DNA from 3 places in the Agrobacterium sp. 22-210-1 genome. Region 2 is predicted to be linked to each of the others. Evidence: riboswitches for the same ligand, from Rfam matches in the RefSeq annotation. Region 2 holds a riboswitch; each other region holds the start of a gene.
What was found. A riboswitch is a leader RNA that binds a small molecule or an ion and turns the genes downstream of it on or off. The one in region 2 is predicted to bind cobalamin.
Positions count from the first base shown of each region.

Region 1: another riboswitch for cobalamin. It lies ahead of metE (5-methyltetrahydropteroyltriglutamate--homocysteine S-methyltransferase); the one in region 2 lies ahead of ACQZ5F_RS14990 (ABC transporter substrate-binding protein).
Region 3: another riboswitch for cobalamin. It lies ahead of nrdH (glutaredoxin-like protein NrdH); the one in region 2 lies ahead of ACQZ5F_RS14990 (ABC transporter substrate-binding protein).

Region 1 is NZ_JBNWCI010000002.1:721,400-728,834, reverse strand. It holds gene ACQZ5F_RS16360 (ROK family protein) at 1-1,122, opposite strand, end outside; gene xylF (D-xylose ABC transporter substrate-binding protein) at 1,368-2,408, shown strand; gene ACQZ5F_RS16350 (sugar ABC transporter permease) at 2,496-3,800, shown strand; gene ACQZ5F_RS16345 (ATP-binding cassette domain-containing protein) at 3,819-4,601, shown strand; cobalamin riboswitch at 4,662-4,878, shown strand; gene metE (5-methyltetrahydropteroyltriglutamate--homocysteine S-methyltransferase) at 4,979-7,330, shown strand.
Region 2 is NZ_JBNWCI010000002.1:448,282-455,716, forward strand. It holds gene ACQZ5F_RS14985 (FecCD family ABC transporter permease) at 1-412, opposite strand, end outside; gene ACQZ5F_RS14990 (ABC transporter substrate-binding protein) at 409-1,440, opposite strand; cobalamin riboswitch at 1,601-1,836, opposite strand; gene ACQZ5F_RS14995 (GNAT family N-acetyltransferase) at 1,965-2,843, opposite strand; gene argE (acetylornithine deacetylase) at 3,084-4,208, shown strand; gene ACQZ5F_RS15005 (2-hydroxyacid dehydrogenase) at 4,227-5,153, shown strand; gene ACQZ5F_RS15010 (cupin domain-containing protein) at 5,183-5,539, shown strand; gene ACQZ5F_RS15015 (aldehyde dehydrogenase family protein) at 5,730-7,193, shown strand; gene ACQZ5F_RS15020 (tartrate dehydrogenase) at 7,207-7,435, shown strand, end outside.
Region 3 is NZ_JBNWCI010000001.1:2,592,198-2,599,632, reverse strand. It holds gene ACQZ5F_RS13020 (sugar ABC transporter substrate-binding protein) at 1-842, shown strand, start outside; gene ACQZ5F_RS13015 (ABC transporter permease) at 1,069-2,151, shown strand; gene ACQZ5F_RS13010 (ATP-binding cassette domain-containing protein) at 2,151-2,933, shown strand; gene ACQZ5F_RS13005 (nucleoside triphosphate hydrolase) at 2,930-3,559, shown strand; cobalamin riboswitch at 3,693-3,916, shown strand; gene nrdH (glutaredoxin-like protein NrdH) at 4,217-4,438, shown strand; gene nrdI (class Ib ribonucleoside-diphosphate reductase assembly flavoprotein NrdI) at 4,451-4,849, shown strand; gene nrdE (class 1b ribonucleoside-diphosphate reductase subunit alpha) at 4,837-7,023, shown strand; gene nrdF (class 1b ribonucleoside-diphosphate reductase subunit beta) at 7,040-7,435, shown strand, end outside.

The DNA of each region.
Region 1 (7,435 bases), 270 kb from region 2:
GTCGGGCGCGATGCTGATTTTGGGCATGCCGCCGAAACGTACCGCCTGAGATTGCGCAAGGCCATCATGCAGGCCGTTTTCCAGAAGATCGAAATAACGGGTGCCGGGTCCTGTCACAAAAACCGGCATATGGCCATGCAGGCTGAACAGGCGTGAAAGACCGTTGCCGAGCGCAAGCCCGGCGGTGCGGAAGGCAAAGCGCGCCATGCGTGCGCCGGCGCGGGCGGAAGCGGCGATCTTGTCTACTTCGGCAATCGGCACGAATTTGGCCGGTTCGGCCTGGGGCGGGGCTTCGAAAGCCGAGCGTAGGATGGCGTAGAACCCGGAATAGGCTTCGATACAGCCTTTGGTGCCGCAGCGGCACAGGGCGCCATCGGCCAGATGCAGCATATGGCCGAAATTGGGGGCGCTGACCTCGATTGTACCGCCTGCGGAGCGGGCGATGCCGAGGCCGATGCTGTGGCCGAGCGACAGGGTGACGAGTGCTTCCGGCGCCGGCTCGTCTTTCGTCTGCTCGCGCATCCGGATGGCCTTGGCGGCAAGCAGGGTTTCATTGTTCAGCGTCACGCGATTGCGGCCGTCAGCGGAAAGCAATTGCCGGAAATCGATCCTTTCATTGCCGAGCACCGGCGACCAGACGAGCGTTGCCGCCGCCGCGTCCACCAGACCCTTGCTGCTGATAGATACCTGAAGAATATCGTGGCGATCGATGCGCGAGCGGTCCGCAAGCCGTGCGAGGCCGGCAAGTATTGCCCCGCCGAATGTGCCTTTTTCGGCAGCTAACCTCTGTTCGGTGAAGCGATCCACCAGCTTGCCGGCATAATCAACCAGCGAATATTGCACGCTGTCGGAAGAAATGATGACGATGGCGACGTGGCAGAATGCGCCGCGCGGCGCAAAGAGAATGCGCGGCCGCCCGCGACCGGTGGCGGCGAGCTGTTCCTTGCGCAGAATGAGGCCGGCGCGCTCAAGTTCCATGGTGATGGCGGAGACGGTGGCCGAGGCGAGCCCGGTGAAGGAAGACATGTCGGTGTGGGAAAGGCTGCCGTGCAGGCGCAGGGCCGCCATAACCGACAGGCTGTTTTTCTGGCGCACCAGTTCCGTACTTGCAATGGCGGACATGGGCTGGGGCCTGCTCCCTGAACGGCTTTTTCCTGTGGTGTTGACCCCCCGTCTGATGGCGCATGCCAGAGCGAAGATCAAGGCACCCGGATGCTGCCCGCAGCCGTTGTTGACAGCATTGGGAATCTCTGACATTAATTTTCTCGACTGTCGAGAAAATTGTGAAATCACAGAGACCGTCAGCTTTTTTCCGGGCGTTTTCCCTGCATGGAGGTGTGGGGCTTCGCCCTTACCGGGAGGACATCATGAATTCGTTTGCCAAGCTTTTGGCGGGTACGGCCGTACTCGTTTCCCTGCATACCGCCGCCATCGCGGCTGATCTCGTTGTTGGCGTTTCCTGGTCGAATTTCCAGGAAGAGCGCTGGAAGACGGATGAGGCGGCCATCAAGGCAGCACTCGACAAGGCCGGCGCGAAATACATTTCCGCCGATGCGCAGTCTTCTGCCGCAAAGCAGCTGACCGATGTGGAGTCGCTGATTTCGCAGGGCGCTAATGCGCTGATCATTCTGGCGCAGGATAGCGACGCGATTGGCCCGGCGGTGGAGAAGGCCGTTGCCGAAGGCATTCCGGTTGTTGGTTATGACCGCCTTATCGAAAATCAGAACGCCTTCTACATCACCTTCGACAACAAGGAAGTCGGCCGTCTTCAGGCTGCCGAAGTGTTCAAGGTCAAGCCGGAAGGCAATTACGTCTTCATCAAGGGCTCGTCTTCCGATCCGAATGCGGACTTCCTGTTCGCCGGCCAGCAGGAAGTGCTGAAGGCCGCCATCGACGGCGGCAAGATCAAGAATGTCGGCGAAGCCTATACCGATGGCTGGAAGCCGGAAAATGCCCAGAAGAACATGGAACAGTTCCTGACCAAGAATAACAATAAGGTCGATGCGGTCGTTGCCTCGAATGACGGCACGGCCGGTGGCGCTATTGCCGCTCTCGCTGCGCAGGGCATGGCCGGTTCGGTTCCCGTTTCCGGTCAGGATGCAGACTTCGCGGCACTTAACCGCGTTGCGCTTGGCACGCAGACGGTATCGGTCTGGAAAGACAGCCGCGAACTCGGCAAGGAAGCAGCCGGCATCGCGCTGGAACTGGCCGGCGGCAAGAAGATGACGGAAATCAAGGGCGTCACCAGCTTTGATGGCGGTCCGAAAAAGGTAGCGATGCAGTCGGTCTTCCTCAAGCCGATCGCGATCACCAAGGACAATCTGAACGTCGTCATCGATGCCGGCTGGATCAAGAAGGAAACGGCCTGCCAGGGTGTGAAGGCCGGAACCGTGAAGGCCTGCGACTAAGACCCAAAGGTCCAGCTTTGGGCGCTGCGCCACATCGGTGGCGTGGCGCCTTTCAGATGTAAGGAGGACCGGCAGTTCATGGCCGATATGACCCAATCCAATTCCACAGCGTCGCAAAAGACGGAAAAGACAGGCTCGATAACGCGCTTCATCAGTGCCACGGAGCTGGATACCAGGCTGCTCGGCATGGTCGGGGCGCTTCTTCTGATCTGGATCGGATTTCATATCCTGTCTGGCGGCCTGTTCCTGACGCCGCGAAACCTCTGGAACCTTTCAGTGCAGACCGCGTCCGTGGCTGTCATGGCAACCGGCATGGTGCTTGTCATCGTCACCCGCAATATCGATCTGTCGGTCGGGTCGATCCTCGGTTTTTCCGGCATGATCATGGGGGTCATGCAGGCGGAAATCCTGCCGCAGCTTCTCGGTTTCGAACATTGGGCGACATGGATCGTCACGCTTCTCACCGGCATTCTCGTCGGCGGCGCGATCGGCATGTTGCAGGGTTCGATCATCGCTTTCCTGAACGTGCCATCTTTCATCGTCACGCTCGGCGGGTTGCTGGTCTGGCGCGGTGGCACCTGGTTTATTACCAGCGGGCGTACCGTTGCGCCGATGGATTCCACCTTCCGTCTGATGGGTGGCGGCACCAATGGCTCGATTGGCGCGACATGGAGCTGGATCGCCGCCGTCGTCGCCTGCGTCGCCATCGTGGCGGCCATCCTGAATTCCCGCCATCAGCGTCGCCGTTTCGGTTTTCCGCTGCGGCCGGTCTGGGCGGAATATTTTCTGGTGGCGCTCGGCTGCCTCATTGTTATCGGTTTCGTGGCGGTGGTGAACAGCTATCCCTGGCCGATCAACATTGCCCGCAACTATGCTGACGCCAATGGCATAACCTGGCCGGAAGGCGGGTTGTTCATTGCGCACGGCATTGCCGTTCCGGTGCTGATGGCGCTTGCGGTTGGTGCGGTCATGACCTTCATCGCCACGCGGCTGCGCTTCGGGCGTTATGTCTTCGCCATTGGCGGCAACCCGGAAGCGGCGGAACTCGCCGGTATCAAGACCCGCTGGGTCACGGTGAAGATCTTCACGCTGATGGGCGTTCTCTGCGCCATTGCCGCGGCCATCTCCACCGCCCGCCTCAACGCGGCCACCAATGCGCAAGGGGAGCTGGACGAGCTTTACACCATCGCGGCGGCTGTCATCGGCGGCACCTCGCTTGCCGGCGGTGTCGGAACCATAGCGGGCGCGATGCTCGGCGCGCTCGTCATGCAGTCGCTGCAATCCGGCATGGTGCTGGTGGGTATTGATACGCCCTTCCAGCGCATCGTCGTCGGTGTGGTTCTGGTCGTCGCCGTCTGGCTCGACACCATCTACCGCGCCCGCGCCAAGTAAGAACCGAGGAGAACTCCTATGACGGACCAAGTCACGCCCCTCGTGGAAATGCGCAATATTTCCATTTCCTTCGGCGGCATCCATGCGGTGGAAAACGCCTCTGTTGACCTTTTCCCCGGTGAGGTGGTCGCCCTTCTCGGCCACAACGGCGCGGGCAAATCGACCCTTATCAAGATCCTCTCCGGCGCCTACCGGCGCGATGGCGGCGATATCCTCATCAATGGCGAGGATGCGGATATCCGTAATCCCCGCGATGCCAAGAAATACGGCATCGAGACCATCTACCAGACGCTTGCCGTGGCCGACAATGTCGATGCGGCGGCCAATCTTTATCTCGGTCGCGAGCTGAAAACGAAATGGGGCACGCTTGATGATGTCGCCATGGAAGCCTCAGCCCGCGAGGTGATGGGGCGTCTCAATCCCAATTTCCGGCGGTTCAAGGAGCCGGTGAAGGCGCTGTCCGGTGGCCAGCGGCAGTCCGTCGCCATTGCCCGCGCCATTCTGTTCGATGCCCGTATCCTGATCATGGATGAGCCAACGGCGGCACTCGGGCCGCAGGAGACGGCGCAGGTGGGCGATCTCGTCAAGGAGCTGAAACGGCAGGGCATCGGCATCTTCCTCATCAGCCACGATATTCACGATGTCTTCGATCTTGCCGACCGGGTCTTCGTGATGAAAAACGGCAAGGTTGTCGGCCATGCCCGGACTGAGGATGTCACTAAAGACGAGGTTCTGGGCATGATCATTCTGGGCAAGGTGCCCTCAGGTGCTGTTCCGGGGCCGGGCGCGGTCGCATCCTGAACTGGGGAAATAAAGACATAAAGATTTCTTTATGTCTATTGACATCGTGACGCCTGTGGTGAGAAATGCTGGCGTCATGGTTCTCCGGGCCTGAATGTTTCAATCTCGGAGCTAAGAGGGAATCCGGTGCGCCGACGATCGGCAAGGCCGGAGCTGCCCCCGCAACTGTAAGCGGCGAGCCTTTGTCCATCCACGTCACTGGGGTGAAAACCCCCGGGAAGACGGGCAAAGGCGACGACCCGTAAGCCAGGAGACCTGCCAGGACAAAATAACGTCCACGGGCGGGGTGTCCCGGTGGTTGCTGCAATGGTTCGGCAAAGGTCGGGCCTGCACGCGTCCGCTTTACCCATGCCCCCACAACCAAATGGGGTATGACAATGCCAAACAAGACCATTCCAGTCGCATCGCTCGGTTTTCCGAGAATTGGCCGCCATCGCGAATTGAAGTTCGCGCTTGAAGGCTTCTGGTCGGGAAAGATCCCCGAGACGGAACTTCTTGAAACCGCCGCCAGGCTGCGCGCCGAAAACTGGGTGCTTCAGCGCAAGAAGGGAATCACCCACATCCCCTCCAATGATTTCTCCCTCTATGATCATGTTCTTGATGCAGCCGTGATGGTGGGTGCCATTCCCTCGGTTTACGGATGGGAAGGTGGAGACGTTTCCCTGTCGACCTATTTTGCCATGGCGCGTGGCAGCCAGAGCGAGGCCCATGCGGATTGCGGCCACGCCCACGGGGCAGATGACCTTCTCGGGTTGGGCGTTCGGGCGCTGGAGATGACCAAGTGGTTCGACACGAATTATCATTACATGGTGCCGGAGGTTTCCGAGGATCAGCATTTTGTGCTCACCTCGCAAAAGCCGGTCGAGCATTTTCTTGAGGCGAAGGCGCTCGGCATTCACACTCGTCCCGTCATCCTCGGTCCGGTCACCTTCCTGAAGCTTGCCAAGGCGCGGGAGGCCGTTTTCAAGCCGCTCGATCTGCTGGCGAAGCTATTGCCTGTTTACGAAGAACTGCTGCGCCGCCTGCATGCGGCCGGTGCGGACTGGGTACAGATCGACGAACCAGTTGCGGCGTTGGACCTTTCCGAGGGTGAACGCCATGCGCTCACGATGGCCTATCAGACCTTGTCGAAAGCCGCGCCGGATTTGAAAATCCTCGTTGCCACCTATTTCGGTGGGCTTGAGGACAATCTGGAATCCGTTGTGGCACTTCCGGTCGCAGGTCTTCATATTGATCTGGTGCGTGCGTCCAATGAGTTCGAGGCTGTGCTGAAGGCTTTGCCCGCAAATCGCGTCCTTTCGCTTGGTGTCATTGATGGTCGTAACATCTGGCGTGCCGATCTTGCGGCAATCGTTGATCGGCTGGAAGCGGCCATTGCCGCACGGGGCGTAGAAGCGTTTCAAATTGCCCCTTCCTGCTCGCTGCTGCATGTTCCCGTCGATCTCGAACTGGAAACCGGCCTTGATGCCGACCTGAAAAGCTGGCTTTCCTTCGCCACCCAGAAGCTCGGCGAGCTTGCGACGCTCGGCAGGGCGCTCGGTGAGGGCAAGGTTGCGGTTGCGGCTGAACTGGGCGCGGCTTCGAAGGCAGCTGCCACACGCGCCTCGTCGCCAAAGGTGACGAATACAGCCGTGCAGAAACGTATCGGAACGATCGGCGAGGCCGACAGGCAGCGGACGAGCGCCTTTGCCGAACGGCAGAAGGTGCAGGCGCAGGCCATCACCCTGCCGCTCTTCCCGACGACGACCATCGGCTCCTTCCCGCAGACGCCGGAGGTGCGCAAGGCCCGGTCCGCGCATGCGAAAGGTGCCCTGACAGATGCGCAATATGAAGGCTTTCTGCAAAAGGAAACCGAAGCAACCATCCGTTGGCAGGAAGAAATAGGTCTCGATGTCCTCGTTCACGGCGAGTTCGAGCGCAACGACATGGTGCAATATTTCGGCGAGCAGCTTTCCGGCTTCGCTTTCACCCAGCACGCATGGGTGCAGAGTTACGGCTCGCGTTATGTCCGCCCGCCGATCATCTTCGGCGATGTGTCGAGGCCGAAACCGATGACAGTCCGCTGGTGGGAATATTCGCAGTCACTCACTGATAAACCCGTCAAGGGCATGCTGACCGGTCCGGTAACGATCCTCAACTGGTCTTTCGTGCGCGACGATATCGCCAGAAGCTTGACATGCCGGCAGATCGCGCTGGCCATCCGTGATGAGGTCAATGATCTCGAGGCGGCAGGCGCGCAGATGATCCAGATCGATGAAGCAGCTCTTCGTGAAGGTCTGCCGCTTCGGCATCGGGATTGGCAGCACTATCTCGGCTGGGCGGTGGAGTGCTTCCGCATTTGCTCGAGCGGCGTGGGCGATCACACACAGGTCCACACCCATATGTGCTATTCGGAGTTCAACCAGATCATCGATGCGATTGCCGCAATGGATGCCGACGTGATTTCCATCGAGACCTCACGCTCGAAGATGGAACTGCTGGATGCTTTCCGGACCTACAAATATCCGAACCAGATCGGCCCCGGCGTTTACGACATCCATTCGCCGCGTGTACCGGCCGTCGGCGAAATGGTTGACCTTCTGGCACTGGCGCGGGAGCGGCTTGACGATCGGCAACTCTGGATCAACCCGGATTGCGGCCTGAAAACCCGCAAATGGGTAGAGGTGAGGCCGGCGCTCGTCAACATGGTCGCCGCAGCTGCGGAACTTCGGCGCGCGCTGCCCCGATAATAGGCGAGGCCCGGCGAAAAACCGGGCCTCGATCATCATTTACGATGAAATCCCTTGGGAGGGGTTATGCGCAGGCAGATGCAAGATGCGTCAATTCATTTCAAG
Region 2 (7,435 bases):
CAAAAGCCCCGATCAGCGCCCCCACCGGCATGGTCAGAAACCCTGCCCCGATACCCAGAAGCGCGACCGCCACCGCTCCGGTGGAGGCGCCTGCGGAAATACCGAGAATATAGGGGTCGGCCAGCGGGTTGCGCAAAAGCGATTGCAGCACCGCACCGGCAAGCGCCAGCGAAGCGCCGCAACAGGCGGCGACAACGGCGCGGCTCAGACGGTAACTCCAGACGATGCCCTCATCCAGCGGCTCCAGCGGGTAACCGGCATGAAAGACACGGTTGGCGATGGTTTTCGCCACCACGTCGAAGGGAATGGCGGTCTCACCGATGGCCGCTCCGGCCATCAGCGCGACGAGCAGCAGGGCAAGCGCGGCAAAAGCCAGCCCCGCCCTGCCGAGATTGACGGAAAAACCGTTCACTTGGCGAGACCGGCGGCCGAAATCGCCTCGGCCAGCGTTTCAATGCCTTCGATCGTGCGGATGGTCGGGTTCATCGCCTGCGCATCCATGTCGAAGACATGGCCTTGCTTGACGGCGGGCATGATGCTGGCCACGGGGTCGTCTGCGAGGAACTTGTGCTTGACGGCAACGTCATCGGCCGGGAAACGGCGGCGATCCATCTTGCCAGCGACGATGACGGACGGATTGGCCTTGGCGATGGTTTCCCAGCCAACGGTCGGCCATTCCTCATCGCTTTCGATGACATTCTTCAGCCCGAGCGCCGACATGATGTAACCGGGCGCGCCATGGCGGCCCGCCACGTAAGGGTCGATATCCAGTTCGGCGCTGGAGAACCAGAAGACGGCGGAAATCTTGCCATTCGCCGAAGCGATCTTGGCGCGGGCTGCCTCCTCACGTTTCTTCAGATCGGCGACAACCTCTTCGCCGCGATCCTGCACGTTGAAGATTTTCGCGAGATCGCGAATTTCCTGATAGATCAGCTCCATGGTGAAGCCAGTCTTGCGCACGCCGTCACCGCCGCCGGAATTATCCTTGCCGACGCAATCGGCAGGCGAGGTATAAACGGGAATACCGAGTTCGGCGAATTGCGCCGGTGTTCCGACAACACCTTCGGGGCCGATCTGCCACTGGAACTGCGTCGTTACGAGATCGGGCCTCTTGCCGACAACGGCCTCAAAACTCGGATCATTGTCGGCCAGCCGCTCCACCTTGGCGTTGGCCTCCTCATAACCCTTCAAAACCGGGCCGATCCACAGCGCCGTACCCACCACCCTGTCGGCAACGCCCAGCAGATAAAGGACCTCGGTCGTGCTCTGGCCAACGGATACCGTGCGGGCGGGCGCCTGTTTGAAGGTGATGTCCTGACCGCAGCTGTTGATCGTCAGGGGATAGACCGTTTCGGCAGCATGAGCGGAAGCGGCAGGCAAAACCGCAAGCACAGCGGCCAGAAGGCCGGCATAGGCCGGCAGGCGTCCAGGATTAAACATGTGTTCTCCAGTCGAAATTAAATCGCTTGTTCCAGAGCAGCAGGCGTTAGAACGCGCAGCAACAGCGGAACGTCTTGTACGGAGAACAACGACGGGACGCAAACCAAATGTTATGAAATAACATTACAATTTCCTCCTCCGGGCTTCCCCGCCCGTAACGATGGTTCATATTTTGACGGCAGGTCTCCTGGCTCACGGATTTGCGCCGTTCATCTGCCTTCCCGCATTCCGGAGAATGCAGTGGCATGACGCCTTTAAGGCGTCACGGGGATGAGCGGCAATCCGCTTACAGTTGCGGGGGCAGCCACGGCATTGGGCGATGAAAATCACCCGCACCATGTTCCCTATTAATCCCTTCGCCTTTCGGCTGCAGGAACCGTCGTCTTCTCACATAAGGGGCAAGAGGCGAGGCGTCAATCGCCAAAGAATGTCTCCCAAGGGTGTGAAAACTGTCCTGCGACAAACGCATGCACACGACAGGAACCCAAAATGCGTGACATGAATTCGATGGGATGCGGCGCGCTTCAGCAAAGGGATGGGCCTGCCAGAGCAAAGATACCAGCAGAGCCGGTGCCTGCCGGCTGCGGTGCATTTTTTGACATCGTCGTCAGTGTTTCAATCACCACCAGCCCGGATTGCGCCAGAAAATCGGTGAAAAAACCGTCATCGCGCACGGCATCGAGCCGGACAAGCTGGTCGTCGAGATCGGCAAAATGCCGCCTGACCAGCGCGACTGCCTCGGCTTCCCCCTCCGCAACCACCGGGCCGATGATGTGGCCCCGCCCTGCCGCCCGCCGCAGCGCGAAGGCGGCCAGACGATCCGCCTCGAACAGGCCATAGCCGGTGTTTTCCCGCAGGAGACGCCGCAGCACGCCCCGGCGTGAAACGCCGAAAGCCTCCCGGTCCAGATCTTCCACGGCGGACAGATGATCTTCCGAAACCGGCTCGATCCTCTGCTTCTTGCCAAGCTGCGGCGTTTCAGTGGTGCAGCGGGGCTTGCCGCGCAGAAGATGCACCCTTTCCGTATCTCCGGTAAAACCGAGCCCCGCAAAAAGCCGCCGCGACACCTCCGTGGCATTCAACCGCAAGGCAGCGGCAGGATATTTCGCCACAAGCTGCCTGACCAGCCAGGGTGCTACGCCCTGCCCCTGCAGGCGTGGGGAAACGATGACCATGCCAAGCGTCGCAAAAGCCCGATCATAGGGAAAAAGCATGGCGGTCGCGACAACCCGGTTGATCTCGTCCAGCGCCGCAAGGCCGACACCGCATTGGCGCAGGAAACACCATTCATTGGCATGATACCGCCATCCGACAGCCATGGAGAGGGCATGCAGGTGATCCGCCTCCACATCCGCGATATCCACGGTCCGCAACTCGAAACTATCGACTTTGAGCAGCTCCATAGCAAACGGCTCTCATTCCCTCCGGCGCGGAACCTTCGGTCCCGGCAGCCCAGCCCATGACATCCGAAGATAACCGGCCCTGCCGGCAGGAATTTTCTGAAAGCACTGGAAGGACACAACAATCTACCGAAATCACCGGCATTTCAGCAGATAAACGCCGCCGGCCACTCTAAGCTTCTGCGAGGAATAATCCGGCCAGCATAAACGACCGGCCAGTGGGGACGACCAGCGGGGACGACCATGAACGCAATCGAAATCCTTGAGCGTCTCGTCGCCTTCCCGTCCGTTGTCGGCACCGCCAATGGCGATATTGCCGGATGGATCGCCGACTACCTGGAAAGCCAAGGCGCGAAAGTCTCGCTGTTGCCGGGTCCGGAGGGCGACCGCGCCAACCTCTTCGCCACGTTCGGCCCGGCCGATCGCGCCGGTTACATCCTCTCCGGCCACATGGATGTGGTGCCGGCCGGAGAACCGGAATGGTCTTCCGATCCGTTTCGGTTGAGAACCGAAAACGACCGGCTTTACGGGCGCGGAACCACCGACATGAAAGGGTTTCTCGCCATTGTGCTCGCTGCAGCACCGGCATTTTCGCGCATGGCGCTTGAACGGCCGGTGCATATTGCCTTTTCCTATGACGAGGAGGCGGGCTGCCGTGGCGTTCCCCATCTCATCGCCAGCTTGCCGCAGCTTTGTGCCCCGCCGGCGGGCGCCATCATCGGCGAACCCAGCAATATGCGCGCCGTTCGCGCCCATAAGGGCAAGGCCGCAGCGCGCATCACCCTGCGCGGCCGGTCCGGCCATTCCTCACGTCCGGATCAGGGGATAAACGCCATTCACCTGATGACCGGCATCATGGCAAAGGCGGTCCAAACCGCCGATACGCTGACGCGGGGACCTTTCGAGGCGACCTTCGAGCCGCCCTATTCCTCGCTGCAGATCGGCACGGTCAAGGGCGGGCAGGCGATCAACATCATCCCCGATCATTGCACCATCGAACTGGAAGCGCGGGCAATTTCGGGCGTCTTACCACTCGCCCTGCTGGAGCCGGTACAAAGCGCCGTCGAAGCGCTTGCCGCAACGGGCGTCGATATCGAATGGACACCGATGAGCGCTTACCCCGCATTATCGCTTCCAGCCGAAGCGCCGCTTGCTTTGCTTCTGGAACAACTGACCGGCACCCCCAACCTCGCAGCCGTCAGCTACGGCACGGAGGCCGGGCTTTTCCAGGCGGCGGGAATAGATGCCATCATTTGCGGCCCGGGCGATATCGGCCGCGCCCACAAGCCGGACGAATTCATAACCGCGGGCGAACTTGCCGCCTGCCAGTCGATGCTGGAAACACTCGGCCGCCGCTGCGCCGCTTAACCGAATGACGGATTTCAGATGACGTTTCTCTTCAATTCCGACGCAAAGCGCGGCGAAATCTTCCGGCAGGCTCTCGCCACCGAACTGCCGGGCCTGCCGTTTTCAATTGATGCCGCCACTGTCGATCCCGATGCGGTGCGTTACCTCATCACATGGACGGTGCCAGAGGATATCGCGCGTTACCGCAATCTCGAAATCCTGTTTTCGATCGGCGCAGGTGTCGACCAGTTTCACATCGATGCAATCCCGGAAACGGTGAAGGTCGTGCGCATGGTGGATGAAGGCATCATCCGTATGATGCAGGAATATGTCTGCCTCGGCGTGCTTGCCCTTCACCGCAACCTGCCGGCCTATCTGGAACAGCAGCGCCAAAACCTATGGAAAGCCCTGCCGGGCCAGCGGCAGGCGGAGGAATGCCGGGTCGGCGTTCTCGGCCTCGGCATGCTGGGCGTTGCGGCACTGGAACGGTTGAAACCTTTCGGTTTTCCGCTTGCCGGCTGGAGCCGTTCTCCGCGCCAGATCGATGGCGTCACCTGCCACCACGGCGATGATGGGCTGAAAGCCATTCTTTCCACCAGCAATATCCTCGTCTGCCTGTTGCCGCTGACGGACGAGACTACCGGGCTTCTAAATGCCGAGCGCCTTGGCCTGCTGCCGGATGGCGCGGCTCTCGTCCATGCCGGGCGCGGCAGACAGCTCGACCATGGCGCACTCCTCGATGCACTCGACAGCGGCAGGCTTTCCGGCGCGGTGATCGACGTCACAGATCCCGAGCCGTTGCCTGGGGACCATCGTTTCTGGACCCATCCGAAAATCCTCCTGACGCCGCATATTGCCAGCGTAACCCAGCCCCATTCCGCCGCCCGCACGGTCGTCGACAATATCAAACGATACGAATCCGGCCTCGAGCCGCTCGGCCTTGTCGACCGCAGCCGCGGATATTGATCATCCGCCTATTTCAGAAAGGAAAATCCATGCCGCTTCTCAAGCCTATCGACACCAATCCCGATTTTGAGCCGAAGGCCTCCAAGGCCCTGCCGGAACGCCTGATCGCCGGCGACCCTTCATTCAAGACTTGGGCGCTGGACGAAGCCCGCGATGGAACCGTAAAGACCGGCATATGGGAAGCGACCCCGGGCGAAAGCCGTTCGATCAAAGGTGAGACCTTCGAATTTTGCCATATTCTGGCCGGCGTCATCGAAATCACCCCTGATGGCGGCGAACCGCAGCGTTACACGGCAGGCGACAGTTTCGTCATGAAGCCCGGTTTCGTCGGCGTCTGGAAGACCATCGAAACCGTCCGCAAGATCTATGTCACCGTGAACGGATGAGGTAAAACCCGCCGTTTTTCGAGATCGCGCATGGTAGCGGTCAGAAACACACGACAGGCAGCGCGCCGCAAAAGATTGCGCTGTCTGTCGGTGACAAAACGGGATTTTCATTCATCGCCCGCGCCACAGTCGGTCGATTTCGCTTGGCGGCAGGGATTAGCTTTAAGGGCATATCCACAGAGGATTTCCCATGACGCTCAGCTTCGATCCAGACAGCCTGTCTTTGCCAATCGGCCATTTCATCGGCGACCGGCTGATCCCGGCTAAAGACGGCATCGACATGCACCGCCCATCGGACGGCATGGAATATGCCGGCTGCCCGAAGGCGGATGCGGCGCTGGTCGACGAGGCGGTACAAACCGCCAAGGCGGCGCTGAAAAGCAGCAATTGGGGCGGCGTGCGGCCGCGCGAACGCACCAAGGTCTTGCAGCGCTGGGCCGACCTGATCGAAGCGGAAGCCGAGACCTTGGCGAAAATCGAGGCGCTGTCCTCGACGCGGCCGGTGGGCCAGCTGATTGCCGGCGATATCGCCGTCACTGCCGAGCAAATCCGCTTCTTCGCCGAATTCGCGGACAAGGAAGGCGGCGATCTGGTGCCGACCGACGACACAAGCCTCGGCATGATCATGACCGAGCCCTATGGCGTTGTCGGCGCGATTACGCCGTGGAATTTCCCCGTCTCCATGGCCGGCTGGAAGCTCGGCCCGGCGCTGGCGGCCGGTAATGCCGTGGTGCTGAAACCATCGGAAATGACGCCTTTCTCCAGTATTTTCATGGCGCAACTGGCCATCAAGGCAGGGCTGCCCGCCGGTCTCATCAATATCGTGCTGGGTGATGGGCCGGTGACGGGCAATGCCATTACTGGACACCCCGAAATCTCCAAGGTCAGTTTCACCGGCTCCACCGCTGCGGGCGCTGCCATCATGGCCAATATCGCCCGCACGGGCATCAAGCCCATGACGCTGGAACTCGGCGGCAAAAGCCCGCAGCTGGTCTTTGCCGATGCGGATATCGAAAAGGCGGCAGCCGCAATCGCCGGCAATATTCTTTCCAATGCGGGGCAGGCCTGTGTGGCCGGCTCACGCATCATCGTCGAAGAAAGTGCGGCAGACGCCCTTTCCACTGCCATCATCGCCCGCATCAAGACGGTCAAGCCCGGCCCGACCTGGGACGAAACGACCCAATATTCCCCGATCATCTCCGAAGTGCAGCGCAAGCGCATCGACGGCATCGTTCAGGCGGCCGTCGCCCATGGCGGAGAATGCTTGACCGGCGGTGCGAACATGGACGGCCCCGGCTATTTCTACCAGCCGACGCTGATCACCAATGTCGACCAGACCTCGCCCGCCGTCACCGAGGAAATCTTCGGCCCGGTGCTGACGCTGCAGACCTTCCGGACGGAAGAAGAGGCTCTGGTGCTTTCCGACCATCCGACTTACGGTCTGGCGGCGGGTCTTTTCAGCCGCGATATCTCGCGTGTGATGCGCCTGTCGCGCGCCATCCAGGCGGGAACGATCTGGGTCAACCGCTATGGCCGTTCGCGCGACCATATCTTGCCGACCGGCGGTTACAAACGCTCCGGCATCGGCAAGGACCTCGGGCGGGAGGCCTATCTCGCGAACCGCAAGAGCAAAAGCGTCCTCATTGGACTGTAACAGGGGAAAAGTCTTGAAAACGCATCGCATCGCACTCATTCCCGGAGACGGTATCGGCAAAAGCGTGACGGACGCCGCATGGCAGGTTCTCAACGCCGCCGCCAAAAACTCCGGTTTTGCGCTTGAAGGCACCGAATTTCCCTGGTCCTGCACCTTCTACAAGGAAACCGGGGCGATGATGCCGAAGGACGGCATCGAAACGCTGCGCGGCTTTGACGCCATTCTGCTCGGCGCAGTCGGCT
Region 3 (7,435 bases), on a different contig from region 2:
CCTATGCCGGCAAGATCGACGGCGATTCCGAAAGCCAGGTCGCAGCCATCGAGACCTGCATCGCCGATGGCGCCAAGGGTATCCTGATCACCGCATCTGACACCAAGGGCATCGTTCCGGCCGTGCAGAAGGCGCGTGACGCAGGCCTTCTGGTGATCGCTCTCGACACGCCTCTGGAGCCCGTCGATGCCGCCGATTCCACCTTTGCCACCGACAATCTTCTGGCTGGTGAGCTGATCGGCAAATGGGCCGCCGGCACCCTTGGTGATAAGGCCAAGGACGCAAAAATCGCCTTCCTCAACCTCACCCCCTCCCAGCCGACGGTGGATGTGCTGCGTAACCAAGGCTTCATGAAGGGCTTTGGCATCGACGTTAAGGACATCAACAAGATCGGTGATGAAAACGATCCACGTATCGTTGGTCACGATGTTACCAATGGTAACGAAGAAGGCGGCCGCTCGGCGATGGAAAATCTGCTGCAGAAGGACCCGACCATCAACGTTGTCCACACCATCAACGAACCTGCGGCTGCCGGCGCTTATGAAGCGCTGAAAGCGGTTGGCCGTGAAAAGGATGTTCTGATCGTTTCCGTCGACGGCGGTTGCCCCGGCGTCAAGAACGTGGCGGAAGGTGTGATCGGTGCAACCTCGCAGCAATATCCGCTGCTGATGGCAGCCCTCGGCGTCGAAGCCGTCAAGAAGTTTGCCGATACGGGTGAAAAGCCGAAGCCGACCGAAGGCAAGAACTTCGTCGACACCGGTGTGACGCTGGTAACCGACAAGCCGGTCAAGGGGCTCGACTCCATCGATACGAAGGAAGGTCTCAACAAGTGCTGGGGCTGATGCCTCACCGTTGAAACCCGCGGGGGCATTCGTGCCCCCGCCCTTGGAGCAGAATGAATATCAGGCACGATCCGGGGGATCGGACAAAGGAACAAACGAGCGCGCCGCGCGTCCCGCAGACACGAGATTGGCCCGCTTCACAACACTTTGAATCTACGCGTCATTCTTTTGGGAAGTAGACCCTTGTTTCAGGGCGGATGCGATAGAGCGATCGGGAGGAAAATCCATGAGCGATCAGCCGGTGCGGGCTCAGCCGCATAATGAATTTGAAAATGTGCTTTCGGGAAGTTCGACGCAGGTCGCCGCTTTCGATACGCACGACAAGAGTGTTCTGGAAAAACTACAGCACTTTCTCCACTCCAGTCCGGCGGCCGTTCCGCTTATCGTTCTGGTGCTGTCTCTGATTGTTTTCGGCCTGCTCCTCGGCGGCAAGTTTTTCTCGGCCTTCACGCTGACCCTTATTTTGCAGCAGGTCGCCATCGTCGGTATTGTCGGCGCGGCGCAGTCGCTGGTCATCCTGACGGCGGGCATCGATCTGTCGGTTGGCGCGATCATGGTTCTGTCCTCCGTCATCATGGGACAGTTCACCTTCCGTTACGGCTTGCCGGCGGAACTCTCCATTCTCTGTGGCCTCGCCGTCGGCGCATTTTGCGGCTTCATCAACGGTATTTTGGTCTCGCGCATGAGGCTGCCGCCCTTCATCGTCACGCTCGGCATGTGGCAGATTGTACTGGCGACCAACTTCCTCTATTCCGCAAACGAGACGATCCGAGCCCAGGATATCGCCCAGCAGGCGCCGATCCTGCAATTCTTCGGCGCCAATATCCGTGTCGGCAGCGCGGTCTTCACCTATGGCGTCATCGCCATGGTTCTGCTTGTCGCCCTGCTCTGGTATGTGCTCAACCGCACCGCCTGGGGCCGCCATCTTTATGCTGTGGGTGACGATCCGGATGCTGCCGAACTTGCCGGCGTCAACGTCAAGCGTATGTTGACCACCGTTTATACCCTGTCCGGCCTCATCTGCGCCTTCGCCGGCTGGGCCTTGATCGGCCGCATCGGCTCGGTTTCGCCGACCGCCGGCCAATTCGCCAATATCGAATCCATTACCGCAGTGGTCATTGGCGGCCTGTCGCTGTTCGGCGGGCGCGGCTCCATCATGGGTATGATCTTCGGTGCCCTGATCGTCGGCGTCTTTTCGCTCGGCCTCAGGCTCATCGGAACCGACCCGCAATGGACCTATCTGTTGATCGGCGTCCTCATCATCATGGCTGTCGCAATCGACCAGTGGATCAGAAAGGTAGCAGGCTGATGGCAAAAGAACCCATTCTCACAGCACGCAATCTCGTCAAACGCTACGGCCGGGTAACCGCCCTCGACCATGCCGATTTCGATCTTTATCCCGGAGAAATCCTGGCCGTGATCGGCGATAACGGCGCCGGCAAATCCTCGCTCATCAAGGCGATTTCCGGTGCGGTGACGCCCGATGAGGGAGAGATCAGGCTGGAAGGCCAGCCCGTGCAGTTCCGCTCGCCCATCGAGGCGCGCAAGGCCGGCATCGAGACGGTCTATCAGAACCTCGCGCTGTCGCCGGCGCTTTCCATAGCCGACAATATGTTCCTCGGCCGGGAAATCCGCAAAGCCGGCATTCAGGGCAGTCTTTTCCGCGCGCTGGATCGTCCGGCCATGGAAAAATTCGCCCGCGAGAAACTCTCGGAACTCGGCCTGATGACGATCCAGAACATCAATCAGGCGGTGGAAACCCTCTCCGGCGGCCAGCGGCAGGGTGTAGCGGTGGCGCGCGCGGCGGCCTTCGGCTCCAAGGTCGTCATACTCGACGAACCGACGGCGGCGCTTGGTGTCAAGGAAAGCCGGCGCGTTCTGGAGCTTATTCTGGACGTGCGCTCGCGCGGGTTGCCGATCGTTCTCATCTCGCACAACATGCCGCATGTTTTCGAGGTTGCGGATCGCATCCATATCCACCGGCTCGGCAAGCGCCTGTGCGTCATCAATCCGAAGGACTACTCCATGTCCGACGCCGTCGCCTTCATGACCGGCGCCAAGGAAGCGCCGAAGGAAACGCTTGCCGCATGACGCTGAAGCTTGAAACGATCGCCGAAGACGTTCTTCGGCGGGCAGAAGGTAAATCCCGTTTTATCCTCGCTATTGCCGGTCCCCCTGGGGCCGGCAAATCCACGCTGGCGGATGCCCTTTGCGATGCTTTGCTCGCACGGGACGAAACGGCCGCCGTCCTGCCGATGGATGGCTTCCATATGGACAATGGCATACTTGAAGAGCGAGGGCTGCTGTCGCGTAAGGGCGCGCCCGAAACCTTCGACGTGCGTGGTTTTCTCGATATCGTCTTTGCCGTTCGCAAGGGCGGGCAGGAGGTGCTTGTTCCGGTTTTCGACCGCTCCCGCGAAATCGCCATTGCTTCCGCCCGCGCCATCGCGCCTGAGACCCGCTTCATCCTGGCTGAAGGCAATTATCTGCTGCTCAACGAGGCGCCTTGGACAGCGCTTTCCGATAACTTCGACCTCACCATTTTCGTTGGACCGTCCGTCGCGGTGCTTGAAGAGAGGCTGCGCAACAGATGGCAGGGCTATGGTCTTGATGCAGCTGCGGTCCACGCCAAGCTGTTTGAAAACGATCTTCCCAACGGCAAAAGGGTGATCGAGAATACCCGCCCCGCCGATATTCACATCGATATCTGGGAATAGATTAACGCTTTCCCGTCCTGTGGCGGCAAGGCGCACTTGTCGTTAAGCCTTTGTTGACCATGTGTTGAATCTTTTTGATCCACAGGGTGGGGCTTTCCTGTGTCTATTCATTGACGTGAAAATTTCCTCATATACTATATGTGGTGTTCGAGGTTCTTCCGATTCGCAAGGATTGGGAGCTAAGACGGGAATTCGGTGCGTAACGCCATTATGGCGAAGCAAGGCCGAAACTGCCCCCGCAACTGTAAGCGGCGAGCATCGTTCCGATTTGGGTCACTGGGGTCAAAAGCTCCGGGAAGGCCGGAACAGATGTTGTGACCCGCAAGTCAGGAGACCTGCCTTGAGCGCAAACGTCCACGGGCGGGGTGTCCGGAAGGAAGGTATGGCGCAAATGAATTGCGTTCGCCCTTTTCTGCCCCCTCCAGAACAAGCTTCGGGGTGAAGTCATGCCAGTGCATTTTTTTAAGTTCCTGCGCTCATCGGCGTAGAGAGTGATCTTACGCGGCCCGGAACATTTTCAGGGACACCGGTTTCCGTCCGGAAATGCGACAAACCCTCTAAGCCGTGCGCCTCACCTGAATGACAGATCCATCCACCCGATTGCGACCGCAATCGGCAATGTTGAGCCGTGTGTAAAGCGGCTTCGAAAGGGAAATTATGACCGTCACCGTTTACAGCAAGCCCGCCTGCGTCCAATGCACCGCCACCTATCGTGCGCTGGACCGCATCGGTGTCCCCTATGAGATCGTCGATATTTCTGAAGATGCGGATGCGCTCGATCACGTTCGCGGCCTCGGTTACATGCAGGTTCCCGTGGTCGTCGCCGGCGAACGCCATTGGGCGGGTTTCCGGCCGGATATGATCGGCGCGATCAGCTGAGGCGGCAGCGTGATGGGGCTGATCGTTTATTATTCCAGCCGCTCTGAAAACACGCATCGTTTCCTTATGAAGCTCGGGCGGCGCTTGTTTCGCCTGCCGCTCGGTGCTGAGGATGACGTGCCTCAGGTGTCGGAGCCCTATGTGCTCGTTACCCCCACCTATGGCGGCGGCGGTATGAAAGGGGCAGTGCCGAAGCCGGTCATCCGGTTTTTGAACGAGCCCTCCAACCGAAATCTCATTCGCGGTGTCATCGCGGCGGGCAACACGAATTTTGGCGCAGCTTTCGCATCCGCCGGAGATATCGTCTCGCGCAAATGCGCAGTGCCGTTTCTCTATCGCTTCGAGCTTCTCGGCACGGAGGAAGATGTCGCCAACGTCAAACATGGATTGGAACGATTTTGGACACGCTAACCTCGAGCGCGCTGCGCAAGGACGCCAAACAGCCGGCAGCCACAACTCAGAAACCGCTCGAAGCGGCTCTGGACTATCATGCGCTGAACGCGATGCTGAACCTTTACGACGAGAACGGAAAGATCCAGCTCGACAAGGACCGCCTTGCGGCCCGGCAATATTTCCTGCAGCACGTCAACCAGAACACCGTCTTTTTCCATAACCTCAGGGAAAAGCTCGATTATCTGGTGACGGAGGGCTATTACGAGCAGGAGGTGCTGGACCAGTACTCCTTCAATTTCGTTCGAGATCTCTATGACGAGGCCTATGCCCGGAAATTCCGTTTTCCGACCTTTCTCGGTGCCTTCAAATATTACACCTCTTATACGCTGAAGACCTTCGACGGAAAACGCTATCTGGAGCGTTACGAGGACCGCGTCTGCATGGTGGCGCTGGCTCTGGCGCGCGGCGATGAGCAGCTTGCCCGCGACCTGATGGACGAGATCATTTCCGGCCGCTTCCAGCCGGCAACGCCGACATTCCTCAACGCCGGCAAAAAGAGCCGTGGTGAACTGGTCTCATGTTTTCTGCTGCGTGTGGAAGACAATATGGAAAGCATTGGCCGCTCCATCAATTCGGCGCTGCAGCTTTCGAAGCGCGGCGGCGGCGTGGCGCTGTCCCTGACCAATATTCGCGAATTCGGAGCGCCGATCAAGCAGATCGAAAACCAGTCTTCCGGCGTCATTCCTGTCATGAAGCTATTGGAAGACAGCTTTTCCTACGCCAACCAGCTCGGTGCGCGTCAGGGTGCCGGCGCAGTCTACCTGCATGCCCACCACCCTGACATCATGCGCTTCCTCGATACCAAGCGCGAAAACGCCGACGAAAAAATCCGCATCAAGACCCTGTCGCTTGGAGTGGTTATCCCTGACATCACCTTCGAACTCGCCCGCAACAACGAGGATATGTACCTGTTCTCGCCCTATGACGTGGAGCGGGTCTATGGCGTGCCGTTGACCGAGATTTCTGTCAGCGAAAAATATCACGAGATGGTCGCCGATAGCCGCATCCGCAAGAAGAAGATCAAGGCGCGCGAATTCTTCCAGGTGATCGCCGAGATCCAGTTCGAAAGCGGTTACCCATACATCATGTTTGAGGATACGGTGAACCGCGCCAATCCGGTCGCCGGCCGCATCAGCATGAGCAATCTCTGCTCGGAAATCCTGCAGGTCAGCGAAGCGAGCGAATTCAATGCAGATTTGTCCTACAGCCATATGGGCAAGGATATTTCCTGCAATCTCGGCTCGCTGAACATCGCCTCGGCGATGGATTCGGCCGATTTCGGCAAGACGATCGAGACCTCCATCCGGGCGCTGACGGCAGTGTCGGACATGAGCCACATTTCCTCCGTTCCCTCGGTGGAAAAGGGCAATGATGCCAGCCACGCCATCGGGCTTGGCCAGATGAACCTGCACGGTTATCTGGCGCGCGAACGCATCTTCTATGGTTCTGAAGCAGGCGTCGATTTCACCAATATCTATTTCTACACCGTCACCTATCACGCCATCCGCGCCAGCAACCGTCTTGCCGTGGAACGGGGCCAGAGCTTCAAGGGCTTTGAGAGTTCCAAATATGCCTCGGGCGACTATTTCGACAAATATACCGACCGGGAATGGTTGCCCGCGACGGAAAAGGTCCGTGAGCTCTTCGAAAAAGCCGGCATTGCCATTCCAACGCAGGAAGACTGGACGGCGTTGAAGCAGAACGTGATGGCATCGGGTCTCTATAACCAGAACCTTCAGGCCGTACCGCCAACCGGTTCGATCTCCTATATCAACCACTCCACCTCTTCCATTCATCCGATCGTCTCGAAGATCGAAATCCGTAAAGAGGGCAAGATCGGCCGCGTTTATTACCCGGCTTCCTATCTCTCGAACGACAATCTCGAATATTATCAGGATGCCTATGAGATCGGCCCTGAAAAGATCATCGACACCTATGCGGCGGCCACCCAGCATGTCGATCAAGGCCTGTCGCTGACGCTGTTCTTCCGTGATACGGCGACCACACGCGATATCAACCGGGCGCAGATCTACGCCTGGAAGAAGGGCATCAAGACCATCTATTACATCCGTTTGCGCCAGATGGCGCTGGAAGGCACGCAGGTTCAGGGCTGCGTTTCCTGCACGCTCTGAATTGAGGGACAAGACAATGAACATTGCCGTAAAACCCGCGTCCCGTATCCGCGCAGTCAACTGGAACCGCATCGAGGACGACAAGGACCTCGAAGTCTGGAACCGTTTGACCTCGAATTTCTGGCTGCCGGAAAAGGTGCCGCTTTCCAACGACATCCCCTCTTGGGGAACCCTGAAGCCGGAAGAACAGAAACTGACGATCCGTGTCTTCACTGGCCTGACCTTGCTCGACACCATCCAGAACGGTGTCGGCGCCGTGCGCCTGATGGAGGATTCGGCAACGCCGCATGAGGAGGCGGTGCTTTCCAACATCTCCTTCATGGAGGCCGTGCACGCCCGCTCCTATTCCTCGATCTTTTCGACGCTCTGCCTCACGCCTGACGTTGACGACGCCTATCGCTGGTCGGAGGAA